3 regions of the Methyloversatilis sp. RAC08 genome follow, and region 2 is predicted to be linked to each of the others. Evidence: predicted binding sites of a transcription regulator. Region 2 holds the regulator's gene; each other region holds the start of a gene.
What was found. Region 2 encodes sigma-54, which starts transcription at its own class of promoters, with help from an activator protein. Its sites were predicted from a motif close to TGGCACNNTTCCTGCT; they were not measured.

Region 1 (5,497 bases), 1.5 Mb from region 2:
TGATCGTGGGTGCAGCGCGTACGCCGATCGGTGCCTACGGCGGTTCGCTGAAGGATTTCACGGCGTGTGATCTGGGCGCGCATGTCGTCAAGGCCGCCTTCGCGCGCGCCGGTGTCGATGCCAAGGAAGCGCAGCATCTGGTGTTCGGCAACGTGATCCACACCGAAGCACGCGACATGTACGTGTCGCGCGTCGTCGCACTCAATGCCGGCATGGCCCAGGAGTCCTGCGCAATGGGCGTGAACCGCCTGTGCGGGTCCGGCTTCCAGGCCATCGTGTCGGCCGCCAATGCGATCCAGCTCGGCGACGCCGAATGTGCGGTCGGCGGCGGCGTCGAAACCATGAGCCGCGGCGGCTACCTGATGCCGGCTGCCCGCTGGGGCGCCCGCATGAACGACACCAAGATGATCGACATGATGGTCGGTGCACTGACCGATCCGTTCGAAACGACGCATATGGGCATCACGGCCGAGAACATCGCCAGCCAGTTCGGTTTCGGTCGTGAGGAGCAGGACGCCTTCGCGGTCGAATCGCACCGCCGCGCGGCGGCCGCAACCGATGCCGGCCACTTCAAATCGCAGATTGCGCCGCTTGAAGTGCAGACCAAGAAGGGCACGACGGTCATCGACACCGACGAACATTTCCGCCGTGACGCCACCGTCGAAGGCATGGCCAAGCTGCGCCCGGTATTCAAGAAGGACGGCTCGGTGACGGCTGGCAATGCCTCGGGCATCAACGACGGCGCGGCCGCCATCGTCATGATGGAAGCCGGTGCCGCCGCACGCGCCGGTGCCAAGCCGCTGGCCCGCCTGGTGTCCTATGCGGTCGCCGGCGTCGCGCCCAGCATCATGGGCACGGGTCCGATTCCGGCCGTCAAGCTCGCGCTCGCGCGTGCCGGCCTGAAGGCGTCCGATCTCGACGTGATCGAATCGAACGAGGCGTTTGCGGTGCAGGCGATGTGCGTGACGCGCGAACTCGGTCTCGACCCGGCCAAGGTAAACGTCAATGGCGGTGCAGTGGGCCTCGGTCATCCGGTCGGTGCGACGGGCGCTGTCCTGACCGTAAAGTGCCTGTACGAACTGCAGCGCACGGGTGGCCGCTACGGCCTGATCACGATGTGCATCGGCGGCGGGCAGGGCATTGCCGGCATCATCGAACGCATCTGAGCGCGTGCCGCTTCAACGCTCCGGAACGCCCCGCCCCCAGCGGGGCGTTTTGTTTTGCGGCTCTGCACCAGATGAATCCGGGTGTTGCACCGTTATGGTGCAAAAACCCAGCCGTGGCAGGGGTTTTCAGGTATCGACGCCGCTTTGCGGCATGGCACATTTCTCGCTGTGCTCCGGATGAAGTCAGCACACGCGCCACATCACCACCGAGACAACACGATCATGGCAAATCCGTCGTCGATCTATGACGAAATGAACAGTGCCGACGGCACGGTGCGCAGTCACTACGCCGGATACAAGAAATGGCTTGCGGAGACGCCCCCCGAGCGCATTGCCCAGAAGCGAGCCGAAGCCGACCTCGTCTTTCACCGCGTCGGCATCACCTTCGCCGTCTATGGCGAGGAGTCCGGCAAGGAACGCCTGATCCCGTTCGATATCGTGCCGCGCATCATTCCGGCGCAGGAATGGAAGCAGCTCGCGGCCGGCCTGCGCCAGCGGGTCAAGGCGTTGAACATGTTCCTGAACGACGTCTATCACGACCAGGAAATCATCAAGGCCGGTCACGTACCTGCCGAACAGATTCTGTCGAACAGCCAGTACCGCCCGGAAATGCAGGGCGTCGATGTGCCAGGCGGCATCTATGCCCATATCGCCGGGGTCGACGTGGTGCGTGCCGGCGCCGGCGAGTTCTACGTGCTGGAAGACAATCTGCGCGTGCCGTCCGGCGTGTCCTACATGCTGGAAGACCGGCGCATGATGATGCGGCTGTTCCCCGAGCTGTTTTCGCGCTACCGCGTGGCACCGGTCGAACACTACCCGGACATGCTGCTGACCAATCTGCGCGCCGTCGCACCGGCCGGGGTCATCGACCCGACCGTCGTCGTGCTGACGCCGGGCGCCTACAACTCTGCCTACTTCGAACACGCCTTCCTCGCGCAGCAGATGGGTGTCGAGCTGGTCGAGGGGCAGGACCTGTTCGTGCGCGACGAGCACCTGTACATGCGCACTACGCAGGGTCCGCAGCGGGTCGACGTGATCTACCGCCGCATCGACGATGACTTCCTCGACCCGCTCGCCTTCCGGCCCGATTCCATGCTTGGTGTGCCGGGGCTGCTGCAGGTCTACCGCGACGGTCACGTCACGCTGGCCAATGCGATCGGTACCGGCGTGGCCGACGACAAGTCGATCTACCCCTATGTGCCGGACATGATCCGCTTCTACCTCGGCGAAGAACCCTTGCTGAACAACGTGCCGACCTTCATGTGCCGCAAGCCGGACGATCTGGCTTACGTGCTGTCCCATCTGGGTGAGCTGGTCGTGAAGGAAACGCACGGCGCAGGCGGCTACGGCATGCTGATCGGCCCGCTTGCCACGAAGGAGGAAATCGAACGCTTCCGGCAGCTCATCATCGACACGCCGGATCGCTACATCGCCCAGCCGACGCTTGCGCTGTCTGCCTGCCCGACCTTCGTCGACGCCGGCATCGCGCCGCGCCACATCGACCTGCGTCCGTTCGTGCTGTCTGGCAAGGACATCAACATGGTCCCGGGCGGCCTGACCCGCGTGGCGCTGCGCGAAGGATCGCTGGTGGTGAATTCGTCGCAGGGCGGCGGCACCAAGGACACCTGGATACTGGAAATCTGACATGCTGAGCCGCACCGCAGATCACCTCTACTGGATGGCGCGCTACATCGAACGCGCCGAAAACGTCGCCCGCATGCTGGACGTGAATTACCGCATGTCCATGGTGCCGCAGGCCGAAGGCGGCATCGATGCCGGCTGGGGGGCGACGCTGTCGATCACCGGTCTGGAAGACGCCTTCCGCGCCAAGCACAGTGCGGCCACGATGGAATCGGTGCTCGAATTCATGGTGTTCGACGGTACGAACTCGTCGTCGATCATGAGCTGCCTGCGCATGGCGCGCGAGAACGCCCACGCGGTGCGCGGCACCATCACATCGGAAATGTGGGAAACCACCAACGACACCTGGCTCAAGATGCGCGACTACCCGCGCTGGAAACTCGCCGGCAGCGAAATCGGTGAATTCTTCGAATGGGTCAAGTTCCGCTCGCACCTGTCGCGCGGCGTCACGCTGGGCACAATGCTGCGCGACGAGGCATTTCACTTCATCCGCCTCGGCACCTTCCTTGAACGGGCTGATGCGACCGCGCGCTTCATCGACGTGAAGTACCACATGCTGGTCGACGGCGCCGCGCCGCCGGACACCGCAGCCGACTACTACCAGTGGAGCGCGCTGCTGCGCTCGGTGTCCGCCTTTGAGGTGTATCGCAAGGTCTATCGCGACCTGATCACGCCGGTCAAGGTCGCCGAACTGCTAATCCTGAACGACCAGATGCCGCGTTCGCTGCGCACCAGCATGGTCGAGGTGTTCGAAAACCTGAATGCGCTGTCCAACTACCGATCGAGCGAGACCGAAAGACGTGCCGGCGAACTGCAGGCCAGCCTGAAGTTCGGTCGCATCGAGGACGTGTTCGCGCGCGGTCTGCACGAATACCTCACGCAGTTCATCGTACGTGTCATTGATCTGGGCAACCGGGTGTCCGAAGACTTCCTGGTGCCGATGTCGTCGAATTGACTACCCCCTGGGCCGGCCTGCGTCCGTCCCGCCCCCCGAGGGGGGCAAGTCGTCTTGGGGCGGCCCGGCGACGACTTGTCTGCCCCCCGGGCCGGCCTGCGTCCGTCCCGCCCCCCGAGGGGGCAAGTCGTCTTGGGGCGGCCCGGCGACGACTTGACTGCTGATATCAGAGGAGATAACCATGCTGCTCGACATCCGCCACGAAACCACGCTGCGCTACATGCGGCCGGTGCAATACAGCATCCAGCAGCTGCGGCTGACGCCGCGCGAGGATTCGACCCAGCGGGCACTGGCCTGGAAGGTTCAGGTGCCGGGCAACGCGCGCCGCTCGATCGATGCGCACGGCAATGTCGGCCACCTGTTGACGCTGGACCGCCCGCACAGCGAGCTGTCCATCCTGGTCAGCGGTACGGTTCGCATGACCGAGGATGCGGCGTGGATGCCGCGTGATGCGGGCACGTTGTCGCCGCTGTCCTATCTGGCGACCAGCCGTCTGACGGAGAGCGACGAGCAGGCCCATGCGATGGCGGCCACCCATCTTCGCGCGCGACGCGACACCGTGGGCGAACTGCTCGATCTGAGCGGCGCCGTCTGCGGCGCGGTGCGTCACCAACCCGAATGCGTGCCGCCGGCTGGCGCAGCCAGTGCCTTCGAAGCCGGGCGCGGCTGCGGTGCCGACATCGCGCACGCCTTCATCGCCTGCTGTCGAGCCGCCGGCCTGCCGGCACGTTTCGTCAGCGGCTATCTGGTGGACGCAGCCGGAGAATGGGCTGCGCCGCACACCTGGGTCGACGTCTGGCTGGCCAGCGGCCCGGCTGCCGGTGGTGAGGCCGGCTGGGTCAGCGTCGATGTGCTGGAACGGTCGCTGGCCGGGCAGGGCTACTGCCGGCTGGCGGTCGGTCGCGATCATCTCGATGCCTGCCCGGTGCGTCTGAGCGACACGGCCGACCATGCCGTGATGACGGTGACGCGGGTGTCCGTACATCGCCACTGAGCGGGCGGCCTTTCCGCCCGGGCTCCCCCGGCTGTGGCTTTTCGGGCCGCGTCGCGCACAGGTCCGCCGAGACGGATAACATTCCTCCCTCACACCTGCCGGAACTTATGCCATGACTTACTGCGTGGGCATGCTGCTCGACGCCGGGCTGGTCTGCCTGTCCGATTCACGCACCAATGCGGGGGTCGATCACATCAATACCTTCCGCAAGATGAATGTGTTCGAGCGGACGGGTGAACGCGTGCTCGTGCTGATGAGCGCAGGCAATCTAGCGGTCACGCAGACGCTGGTGAGCCTGTTGCGCGAGCGCCTGGCCACTGACGGCCCGAACCTGCATACCGTGGCGAACCTGTTTGAAGCGGCTCGCCATGTCGGCGACTGCCTGCGCGAGGTCTATGCGCGCGATGCCGATGCCCTGCAGGAATTCGGCATCGAATTCAACGCGTCCTTCATCCTCGGCGGTCAGATACTGGGTGAGGTGCCGCGGCTGTTCCAGATCTACTCGGCCGGCAATTTCATCGAGGCGACACGCGACACGCCTTACTTCCAGATCGGCGAGGCGAAATACGGCAAGCCCATCATCGACCGCGTCATCCGCCCGGAAACCCTGCTCGACGATGCGGCCAAGTGCGCGCTCATCTCGATGGATTCAACGATACGGTCCAACCTGTCGGTCGGCCTGCCGCTCGACCTGCTGGTGTTGCGCCGCGACGGGCTCAAGGTGTGCTCCAGCCTGCGCAT
Region 2 (5,497 bases):
TACGCCGGCAAGCTTGGCGTAAATGTCAGCGACCTGCTGATTTCCCAGCCCGACACCGGCGAGCAGGCACTGGAAATCGTCGACATGCTGGTGCGTTCCGGCGGTGTGGACGTGATCGTCATCGACTCGGTCGCCGCGCTGACGCCGAAGGCCGAAATCGAGGGCGAAATGGGCGATTCGTTGCCCGGCCTGCAGGCCCGCCTGATGAGTCAGGCGCTGCGCAAGCTGACGGCGAGCATCAAGCGCACCAACACGATGGTCATCTTCATCAACCAGATCCGCATGAAGATCGGCGTCATGTTCGGCAATCCGGAAACCACCACCGGCGGCAATGCGCTGAAGTTCTATGCCTCGGTCCGCCTCGACATCCGCCGCATCGGCGCGATCAAGAAGGGCGAAGAGGTGATCGGCTCGGAAACCCGCGTCAAGGTGGTGAAGAACAAGGTTGCGCCGCCGTTCAAGCAGACCGAATTCGACATCCTGTACGGCGAGGGCATTTCGCGCGAAGGCGAAATCATCGAGCTGGGCGTGCTGCACAAATTCGTAGAAAAGTCGGGCGCCTGGTATTCCTACGGCACCGAGCGCATCGGCCAGGGCAAGGACAACGTGCGCGAGTTCCTGCGCGCCAATCCGGTCATGGCACGCGAGATCGAGAACAAGGTGCGCGTGGCCTGCGGCATGCCTGAAATGGGCGTCGTTGTGGCAGGACGGGAAGAGGCTGCGTGAGCGCAAGCCTGCGCGAGAAGGCCCTGCGCCTGCTCGCGCGGCGTGATCACAGTCGCGCTGAACTGGTGCGAAAACTGTCGGAGGACGGCAACCATGACGATATCGCAGCGCTGCTGACGCGTTTCGAGGAATGTGGCCTCGTTTCGGATGCACGTTTTGCGGAACAATTCGTGTCGTCACGTGCAACGCGCTTCGGTGCGCGTCGCCTGCAGCACGAACTGAAACTCCGTGGTGTGCCGGAAGATGACGCGGGTGCCGCGCTGGCCGCACTGGAACAGGATGAAACCGTCCGTGCACGTGCCGTATGGGCGCGCCGGTTCGATGCCGCACCGCAGGATGCGAAGGCCTGGGCACGGCAGGCGAGATTTCTTCAATCACGCGGTTTTTCCGCCGATAGCATACGCAAGGTACTGCGCGAACAACCCGACCAAGATGACTGAAAACCGGAGTGCCAGCCGGCTCAAGGTTGAGCGGCTGCGCAAGAAATACAAATCGCGCCCGGTCGTGAAGGATGTGTCCTTCGAGGTTGGCAGCGGCGAAGTGATCGGTCTGCTGGGCCCGAACGGTGCCGGCAAGACGACCTGTTTCTACATGATCGTCGGCCTGGTCACGGCCGACGGCGGCGAGATCCACCTTGATGGCGAGCGGCTGACGCACCTGCCGATACACCGGCGGGCGCACCAGGGCTTGTCCTATCTGCCGCAGGAGAACTCGGTATTCCGCAAGCTGGACGTCGAGGAGAACATCCTCGCCATCCTGGAACTGAACGAGAAGGATGCGCGGGTGCGAGCACAGCGGCTGGAAGAATTGCTGGCCGAACTGGGCATTGCCCACCTGCGCAAGAGTGCGGCCGTGGCGCTGTCGGGCGGCGAGCGGCGGCGTGTCGAGATCGCCCGCGCACTGGCCACGTCGCCGCGCTTCATCCTGCTCGACGAACCGTTCGCCGGTGTGGACCCGATTGCGGTGATCGACATCCAGAAAACCATCCGCTTCCTGAAGGAACGCGGCATCGGCGTTCTGATCACCGACCACAATGTGCGGGAAACGCTGGGCATCTGTGACCGGGCTTACATCATCAACGAAGGCGAGGTGCTGGCGAGCGGCCGGCCGGACGAAATCGTGTATAACGAAAGTGTCAGGAAGGTCTATCTGGGCGAGCATTTCCGCCTGTAGCCCGCCGAAATTTGCACACCATGAAGCAGTCGCTGCAACTCAAACTTTCCCAGCATCTTGCGCTGACACCGCAGCTGCAACAGTCGATCCGGCTATTGCAGCTGTCGACCATCGAATTCAATCAGGAAATCGAACGTTTCCTCGATGAGAACCCGATGCTCGAGCGTGACGAGCCGGATGCCACCGCCAGCTTCCAGCCGCCGCCCGAAAGCGTTGCCGAGGTGCGCGATGCGCCGCAGGAAAGCACCCAGGCCAGCGCCGACGAACGTGCCCCCGAGGGTACGGGCAGCGCCGACATGGACGAGTGGTCGGGCGAAGGCGGCAACTACGGTACGCGCAGCGGCGGCGACGATGACGATGGCGACTACCAGGACGTGCAGGCGGCCGGTACCTCGCTGAGGGACCACCTGTGCGGCCAGCTCGCCCTGTCGCAGATGAGCGAGCGCGACCGCTATCTGATCCGCCTGCTGATCGAAGCGCTTGACGATGACGGCTACCTGAACCAGGGCCTGGACGAACTGGTCGAGCTGCTGCCGGAAGAGGCCGACATCGACCTCGACGACCTGTCGATCGCGCTGCGCCAGTTGCAGAACTTCGACCCGCCCGGCGTGGCGGCGCGCGACCCGCGCGAATGCCTGCTGATGCAGCTCAACTTCCTGGCGACCGACGAAGTATCGACGCTTGCACGCGTCATCATCGATCAGCACATCGATCTGCTGGCTGCGCGTGATTTCGCCAAGATCCGGCGTGCGGTCGGCTGCGATGAAGAACTGCTGCGCGCCGCACAGAACCTGATCCGTTCGCTCAACCCCCGTCCGGGTGCCCAGTTCGCGCCGATCGATGCGCGCTACATCGTGCCCGACGTCGTGGTGCGCAAGGTGCGCGGCCAATGGACGGCGCTGCTCAATCCGGATGCCATGCCGCGTCTGCGGATCAACCGGCTGTATGCGGAAATCCTGCAGGGCCAGCGCGGCAGCGGTCTGTCCGGCCAGCTGCAGGAGGCCAAGTGGCTGATCAAGAATGTCCAGCAGCGCTTCGACACCATCCTGCGTGTCTCTCAGGCCATCGTCGAGCGCCAGCGCCAGTTCTTCGAATTCGGTGAGGTTGCGATGCGGCCGCTGACGCTGCGCGAGATCGCGGAGACGCTGGAACTGCATGAATCCACCATTTCTCGGGTGACGTCGCAGAAGTACATGGCGACGACACGCGGCCTGTTCGAACTGAAATATTTTTTCGGCAGCCATGTGGCAACCGAAAGCGGCGGGGCCTGCTCAGCCACCGCAATCCGCGCACTCATCCGCCAGTTGGTGGGTGCCGAGGATGCCAAGCGTCCGTTGTCGGACTCGCGCATCGCGGAAATACTGGGTCAGCAGGGCATCGTGGTTGCGCGGCGCACCATCGCCAAATACCGTGAATCGCTCAACATCCCGCCGGTCAGCGTGCGCAAGGCGATCTAGCGCGTTCAATGACGAACGCCCGGACCGTCCCGCATATTCCGTCCCGCAACGACAGGAGGCAGCATGAACCTCACCATCACCGGCCATCATCTTGAAGTGACGCAGCCGATCCGCGACTACATCGAGTCCAAGCTCGAACGCGTGATCCGCCATTTCGACCACGTAACAAGCGTTTCCGTGATTCTGACTGTCGAAAAGCTGCGACAGAAGGCGGAAGTCACTCTGCACGTGCGAGGCCGCGACATCTTCGTCGAAGCGGAAAGCGAAGACATGTATGCCACCCTCGACAACCTGATGGACAAACTCGATCGTCAGGTGCTCAAACACAAGGAAAAATCGAACGAGCACACGCGCGAGTCGGTCAAGCACCAAGCGGCAGAATGACACGATTGCCATCTGTCACGAGCGTATAATCCGACGTCTTGTTGCAGTGCAATCAACTTCACGGCGCGGTTTCCGATATCCGGTAATCGCGCCCGCCGCGTGTTCGGAGTAGCCCCTGACATGACGCTCATCGCCAAGCTGTTGCCCGTTTCGAATGTCTGTATCGGCCTTGAGGCCAGCAGCAAGAAACGTGTGTTCGAACAGGCCGGCCTGCTGTTCGAGAACCATCAGGGTATTGCCCGCAGCCAGGTGTTCGACAGCCTGTTCGCACGGGAAAAGCTCGGCTCCACCGGACTCGGTCAGGGCGTGGCGATTCCGCACGGCCGCATCAAGGGTCTGAAGGAAGCCATCGGCGGGTTTGTGCGGCTGGATACGCCGGTCGCCTTCGATGCGCCGGACGGCCGACCGGTCAATCTGCTGTTCGTGCTGCTGGTGCCCGAGCAGGCAACCGAGCTGCATCTGCAGATATTGTCCGAGCTGGCACAAATGTTTGCAGACAAGGCGTTCCGCGAACAGCTGCTTCAGGCAGCAGACGCCGCTGCCATCCACGCTCTATTCACCACCTGGCAACCGGTGCATGCGGAAGCTCAGCGTCGCGCGGCTGTTTGAGGACAATCGCGACCGTCTTCGCCTGCAGTGGCAGTGCGGCGACGGCAACACACTGATCGTTGCCGATCAGATCGGCCTGTCGCCCGCCGATCTCGTCGGGCATCTCAATACCATTCACACCCGGCGCATCCAGGTCATCGGCGTGCCGGAAATCCTGTGGGTTGAAAACGTCAGTCCGCGCAAGGTCGAGGACATCGTGGGTTCGCTGCTGGAAGCCCATCCGCCGGCCTTCATCGTCGCCGACGGCGCCCAGCCGCCGGCCGCCATACGCGCCGGCTGTGCGGAGCACGGCATTCCGCTGATCACCACGCAACGCAGTGCGGCATCGGTCATCGACCAGGTGCGCGCCTACCTCGCGCGCGAACTGGCCGACCAGACCACGCTGCACGGCGTATCGATGGATGTGCTTGGCATGGGCGTGCTGATCACCGGTGATTCGGGTGTCGGCAAGAGCGAACTTGCGCTCGAACTGATTTCGCGCGGGCACGGGCTGGTTGCCGACGACTGCGTGGAAATCTCGCGCATCGCGCCGACCGTACTCGAGGGGCGCTGCCCCGAATTGCTGAAGGACTTTCTCGAAGTTCGCGGGCTGGGCGTGCTGAATATCCGGACGGTATTCGGTGAAACTGCCTGTCGGCGCAAGATGAAGCTGCAGCTCGTCGTGCATCTGCAGAAGCAGGTAACCGGTCTGCCTGAAGCCACGCGCATGCCGCTCGACAACGAGGTCATGGACATCCTCGGCGTGAAGATACGCAAGGTTGTCATACCGGTGGCGGCCGGACGCAATCTGGCCGTGCTGGTCGAGGCGGCCGTACGCGTCACGATTCTCCGTTTCCGCGGCATCGACTCCACACTCGAATTCGTAGAACGTCAGCGCCGCGCGCTTGGCGGCGACGAGGGCTGAAACAGAACTTCCCTGTTCGATGACATGCGAATATCATGCGAATCGACTGGCGCCTGTCAGTCGATTCGCATGTTCATTCATTGTTGTCGTGAGGAGGTACATCATGTCCGCATACCGCTTGTCCTCGACGCTGACTGTCCTGTCAGCAGCCTTTCTGCTCGTCTCGCCGAGCGCCGCCATCGCCGGGCCGCAGCAGGAGAAGATGAAAGCCTGCAATGCCGAAGCGAAGGAGAAGGCGCTCAAG
Region 3 (5,497 bases), 390 kb from region 2:
ACAATGACGCCGGAACCCAGCGTAGGGTGGCGCTTGCCGGCACTCCAGGTGGTGCCGCCCAGCGTGACGCCGTGATACAGCGTCACGTCGTCGCCGATTTCCGCGGTCTCGCCGATCACCACGCAGGCACCGTGATCGATGAAGAAGCGCCGGCCGATGCAGGCGGCCGGATGGATGTCCACATTGGTCAGGAAGCGCGTGACGAAGGACAGCAGGCGCGGCAGATAGCGCAGGCCGCGCAGCCACATCGCGTGTGCCAGTCGATGCATCACCAGCGCCTGGATGCCGGGGTAGATGGTCAGCAGTTCGAGCGTGCTGCGTGCCGCCGGGTCGCGCTTGAATACGCAGGCCACATCTTCGCGCAGCATGGCGAACAGCCCCAGCGTTGCGGGCGGCGGCGAGGGATCGATGCAGGAATCCAAGGTGGCGTTGTCCGTGTTCATGAAGTCTCCCGCTGCGTGCGCATGACCTCGAGGTAGAAATCGGCGAGCTGGGTCGCGTCCGGTTCGCACTTGTTGCGCGTGGCGTAGGCGCGGATGCGCTCGATGATCTGCGCTACCTCCGGCACCGACGGATACATGCCGAGCTGCGCATAGGCGGCGAGCACCGCGTGCGAGCCCGAATGCTTGCCCAGCACCATGCGGTGCGAACGGCCCAGTTCGGCCGGGTCGAAGCTCTGGTAGTTGCGCGGGTTCTTGATCAGGCCATCGACATGGATGCCCGACTCATGCGTGAACACGTCGGAACCCACGATGCTCTTGTTGGCGGCAATGCGCCGACCCGATGCGCGCTCGACCAGATGCGATATCTGCAACAGCGACTGCGTCGTGATGCCGGCATCGGCTCCGTGAATGTGGCGCATCGCCATCACCACCTCTTCCAGCGGCGCATTGCCGGCGCGTTCGCCCAGCCCGTTTACGGTCGTGTTGGCATGTGTCGCCCCAGCGCGGAACGCGGCCAGCGTGTTGGCGGTAGCCAGCCCGAGATCGTTGTGGGCATGCATTTCGATTTCGATGTCGACCGCGCGGCGCAGGCGCGACACCATCATCCAGGTGCCGAAGGGATCGAGCATGCCCAGCGTGTCGGCGAAGCGCACGCGGCGTGCGCCGGCCCGCTGCGCTTCTTCGGCTACGCGGCACAGGAAGTCGATGTCGGCACGCGACGCGTCTTCCATGCCGACGCTGACGTCGACGCCGGCATCGAGCGCACGTGCGACGTGCGGCACGATCTGCGCCAGCACCCATTCGCGGCTGCGCCGCAGCTTGGATTCGAGTTGCAGGTCGGACACCGGCAGCGACATGTGCACGATGTCCACCGGACAGCGCAGCGCGGCATCGAGATCCGCATCGACCATGCGCGCCCACACCATCAGCTGCGACGAAAGATGTTGCGAAGCGATGTCCTGGATGACTTCGATCTCCGCTTCACCCATCGTCGGAATGCCGATTTCCATCTCGGGCACGCCGGCCAGCGCCAGGGCACGGGCGATGGTGCATTTTTCGTTTGCCGTGAACGCAACGCCGGCAGTCTGTTCGCCGTCGCGCAGCGTGGTGTCATTGATGATGAAGTCGGCTGCCATGTCGCGATTCCTCCCGACAGTCATTCAGCAAGCGCTATGCCATCATCCGATCTGATCGCAACACCATGAGACAAAAGGGGTTTTCCAAGCCGCTCCCACTCGCCCGTCCGCAGTGAAACAAAGCGGCGCAGCGCGCCTGTCGGCTTTGTGTCGTTTGCAACAGGGGAGGAACAGGGGCGCGCGCGCCATGACCGGCTGTCATCACAGGTTAGAAGCGCCTGACTTCGATGTCGTACTTCTTCAGCGCATAGCCCATCTGGCGCGGCGTGATGTTGAGCAACCGGGCCGCCTTGGCCTGCACCCAGCCGCATTGTTCCATCGCCCACACCAGCCGTTCACGCTCGCCTTGCGGCTTGTCGTCATCAGTCGGCCGCGCTGCCGATGCGCCGGCCTCCCCGCGTGCCGGCTGCGCGGCAGCCTCCACCGTATCGTCCGCAGAAGAGTCGTCAGGATGATGCAGTGCCGCGCTCACCAGTACCGGCGACACGGCGTCGTCCTTCTTGACGAAATGCAGCACCTGGGTGAGACATCGGTTTGATGAACAGGGAAAGTCAGACGCCTCGATCGAATCGTGGTGCGCCATCGTCGCGGTGCGCTCGATGCAGTTTTCCAGCTCGCGAACATTGCCTGGCCAGTAGCATTGCATCATCACCGTCTGCCCGCTCGGTGCCAGCTTCATGGTGCGATCGTTCTCGCGATTGAAGCGCTCGAGGAAGTGCCGGGTCAGTGCCGGGATGTCCTCGCGCCGTTCGCGCAGCGACGGCAGGAAGATGCTCACCACATTGATCCGGAAATACAGGTCGGCGCGGAAGGTACCGGCCGCCACCATCTTTTCCAGATTCCGGTTGGTGGCGCAGACCAGCCGCACATCGACCTTGATCGGACGCGAGCCGCCGACCCGCTCGAATTCGCGCTCCTGCAGCACGCGCAGCAGCTTGGTCTGGAACGCCGGCGATATGTCGCCGATCTCGTCCAGAAACAGCGTGCCGCCGTCGGCCAGTTCGAAGCGCCCCTTGCGCTCGCCGCTGGCGCCGGTGAACGACCCCTTTTCGTGGCCGAACAATTCCGACTCGAGCAGCGATTCGGACAGCGCCGCACAGTTCAGCTTGATGAACGGACCGCCCTTGCGGGTCGACAATTCATGGATCGCGCGCGCAATGACTTCCTTGCCGGTACCGCTCTCGCCGCGCAACAGGACGGTGGCGCGCGACGGCGCCACCTGGTGCGCTTCGGCAAATACTTCCTGCATGCGGGGCGAAGAACCGACCACATTGTCCAGCTTGAAGCGGCCGCGCGTTTCCCGCCGCGCCAGCTTGGCCTGGTTCAGCAGACGTTCATGTTCTTCATGGACGACGCGGCGCAGCGCCACCGACTGTCCGACCAGATTGGCCGCCATGGTCAGCACGCGAACATCGCTGCTGAAACTGCCGCGCGGCGTCACGGCACGATCCACGCACAACACGCCAAGGGCTTCGCTGCTGCCGCGTATCGGCACACCGATGAAGGCGATCGTGTGGCCGTCGGCTTCATCCAGGGCGCCGGTGCGGTTAAGGAACAGCGGTTCGACCGAAATGTCGGGCACGACCATGGGCGAACCCGATCTGTAGATGCGTCCGAGTATCCCTTCGCCCGCCCGATAGCGTCCGCTCGCCCACTCCTTGGCGCTCAGCCCGACCGCCGCCGCGAGGCTCAGCGATTCGCCGTCCTCGTCAGCCAGCGCAATCATTGCGCGTCGGAAATCGAGATGATGCGCAAGCACATTGAGCGCTTCTCGCAGCGTCTTGGTGACGTCAAGCGACGAGCTCAGGATCTTGCTGATCTCGTAGACCGTCACCAGTTCTACATTGGCACGAGCGTTCAGCTCGATTCCATTGACACCCATGATGCAGCCCCCGGCGGTTGGTCCGGAAATCCGAAGCGACGCCTGTGCGGTCGCGTCGGGTTCCCACTGTGCAGTGGCCCCTGGAGGTCTTGTTATGGTGGGGAAAGGCGGGCGAGCGACCTTGTCGCCGACGCTGGCGACCGTCCGGCGGCTTGCTCCAGATGGTGGGTTAGCCCGCATTTGTCTCCGCCCGGATACCTCCAAGCAAAGCCCGTACCCGGAGCAGGGTTATGGTGCACGATGGCGGCCGAAAGCACGAATGCCGGCAGGACGCCATTTGCGTGAGACCCGCGAGCACGACCCCGCTCGCTTGCCGTTCAGCCGCTGTTCAATGCCGTCCGGGTTGGTGCGGCGCAATACCAAAACAGTGCGCGCGCAGGCTGTCGCTGATGCTGCAAAGCCGACAAACCCTGTCACACGCTACATACCTGCCGCACGACGTCCGGCCCGGCCACAATCGCCGTGCCCGACCGGCGCGACGCCGTATTGCCGCAGTGGATCGCGAAATGGCACGACGTTTGCAGAGTGTTCCTCACTGCACAGGCCGGAGCGGGACATGAAAGCGCAGCCAACACGCGTCATCGCCATTGAAGGCAACCGCCTCACCGTCGCCGTCGATGCCCCGGCAGCCTGCGGCGGCTGCCGGTCGAAGTCTGCCTGCGGCACCGGCGATGGCAGTACGCATCAGATCGAGGTTGCGGCCGATCTGGCGCGCCGGCTGCGCACCGGCGACCAGGTGTCGGTCACGATCGCCGACGGAGCGACCATGCGAGCCATAGTGGCAGCCTATCTGCTGCCGCTGGGCGGCCTGCTCGCTGGCATTTCCGCGGGCAGCGCACTCGTATTGCCCGACATCGCCATCGTGCTGTGCGGCGGCAGCGGGCTGTTTTCCGGTCACCTCGGCTCGCGTCTGCTGGCTCGCCATTGGCGGACCCAGCTGCAGCCACAGGTTTGCCAGGGTGGCGGTACGGCCTGAGCGGTTGAGGCTGGCCGCAAGCCACCCTTGCGCAAAGTGTCAGGGCGGGTCGCGGCTGTCAGGCGCTGACTCGTCGCGACTGAAATCGCCTGCCTGCCGTCGGGCGCGGCAGCGACCGGATAGAATTCGTGTCGACCGCCACTTTCAGACCCGGACACCATGTCAGATCGCAGTTCCGCTGCTCCCGCCTCGAATTTTCTGCGTGCCGTGATCGAGAAGGATCTCGGTTCCCACACCTACGCCAGCCGCCGCTGGGCGCGCAGCCCGGGCGATGCCGCCCACCATGCTGCAGGCGAGCCCGATCCGGCGAAGATCCGCACCCGCTTCCCGCCTGAGCCCAACGGCTATCTGCACATCGGCCATGCCAAGTCGATCTGCCTGAATTTCGGTCTGGCGCGCGACTATGACGGCGTGTGCCACATGCGTTTCGACGACACCAATCCGGAGAAGGAAAGCGTCGAATACGTCGAATCGATCAAGGATTCGGTGCAGTGGCTGGGCTTCGGCTGGGAGGCCTTCGGCGCTTCGCACCTGTATTTCGCCAGCGACTACTTCGACTTCATGTACCGCGCAGCGGAACACCTGATCACCGCCGGCCACGCCTATGTAGATGAGCAGACGCCGGACGAGATGCGCGCCAGCCGCGGCACACTGACCGAAGCGGGCAGGGATTCGCCGTGGCGCAACCGCCCGGCCGACGAATCGCTGGCGCTGTTCCGCGAAATGCGCGACGGAAAGCACGCCGACGGTTCGATGGTGCTGCGGGCGAAGATCGACATGACCAGCCCCAACATCAATCTGCGCGACCCGGCGATCTACCGCATCAAGCGCGCGCATCATCACAACACAGGCGACACCTGGTGCATCTATCCGATGTACACCTACGCCCACCCGCTGGAAGATGCGCTCGAAGGCATCACCCACTCGATCTGCACGCTGGAATTCGAAGATCAGCGGCCGTTCTATGACTGGGTGCTGGAACGCCTCGCTGAAGGGGGCCTGCTCGCCCACCCTTTGCCCAAGCAGTACGAATTCGCCCGCCTGAACCTGACCTACGTCG

Region 1: a site for sigma-54 is predicted at 1,319-1,334, ahead of BSY238_RS14705 (circularly permuted type 2 ATP-grasp protein). Genes of this name have one in related genera too.
Region 3: a site for sigma-54 is predicted at 1,606-1,621, ahead of nifV (homocitrate synthase). Genes of this name have one in related genera too.

What each region holds. Positions count from the first base shown of each region.
Region 1 is NZ_CP016448.1:3,210,854-3,216,350, forward strand. Features, by position in the region: gene bktB (beta-ketothiolase BktB) at 1-1,166, shown strand, start outside; gene BSY238_RS14705 (circularly permuted type 2 ATP-grasp protein) at 1,389-2,810, shown strand; gene BSY238_RS14710 (alpha-E domain-containing protein) at 2,812-3,762, shown strand; gene BSY238_RS14715 (transglutaminase family protein) at 3,944-4,756, shown strand; gene BSY238_RS14720 (proteasome-type protease) at 4,869-5,497, shown strand, end outside.
Region 2 is NZ_CP016448.1:1,721,382-1,726,878, reverse strand. Features, by position in the region: gene recA (recombinase RecA) at 1-726, shown strand, start outside; gene recX (recombination regulator RecX) at 723-1,166, shown strand; gene lptB (LPS export ABC transporter ATP-binding protein) at 1,159-1,899, shown strand; gene BSY238_RS07985 (RNA polymerase factor sigma-54) at 1,920-3,356, shown strand; gene hpf (ribosome hibernation-promoting factor, HPF/YfiA family) at 3,420-3,740, shown strand; gene ptsN (PTS IIA-like nitrogen regulatory protein PtsN) at 3,861-4,349, shown strand; gene hprK (HPr(Ser) kinase/phosphatase) at 4,318-5,253, shown strand; gene BSY238_RS07965 (PsiF family protein) at 5,357-5,497, shown strand, end outside.
Region 3 is NZ_CP016448.1:1,335,504-1,341,000, forward strand. Features, by position in the region: gene cysE (serine O-acetyltransferase) at 1-443, opposite strand, end outside; gene nifV (homocitrate synthase) at 440-1,579, opposite strand; gene nifA (nif-specific transcriptional activator NifA) at 1,788-3,461, opposite strand; gene BSY238_RS18515 (SoxR reducing system RseC family protein) at 4,018-4,437, shown strand; gene BSY238_RS06150 (glutamine--tRNA ligase/YqeY domain fusion protein) at 4,597-5,497, shown strand, end outside.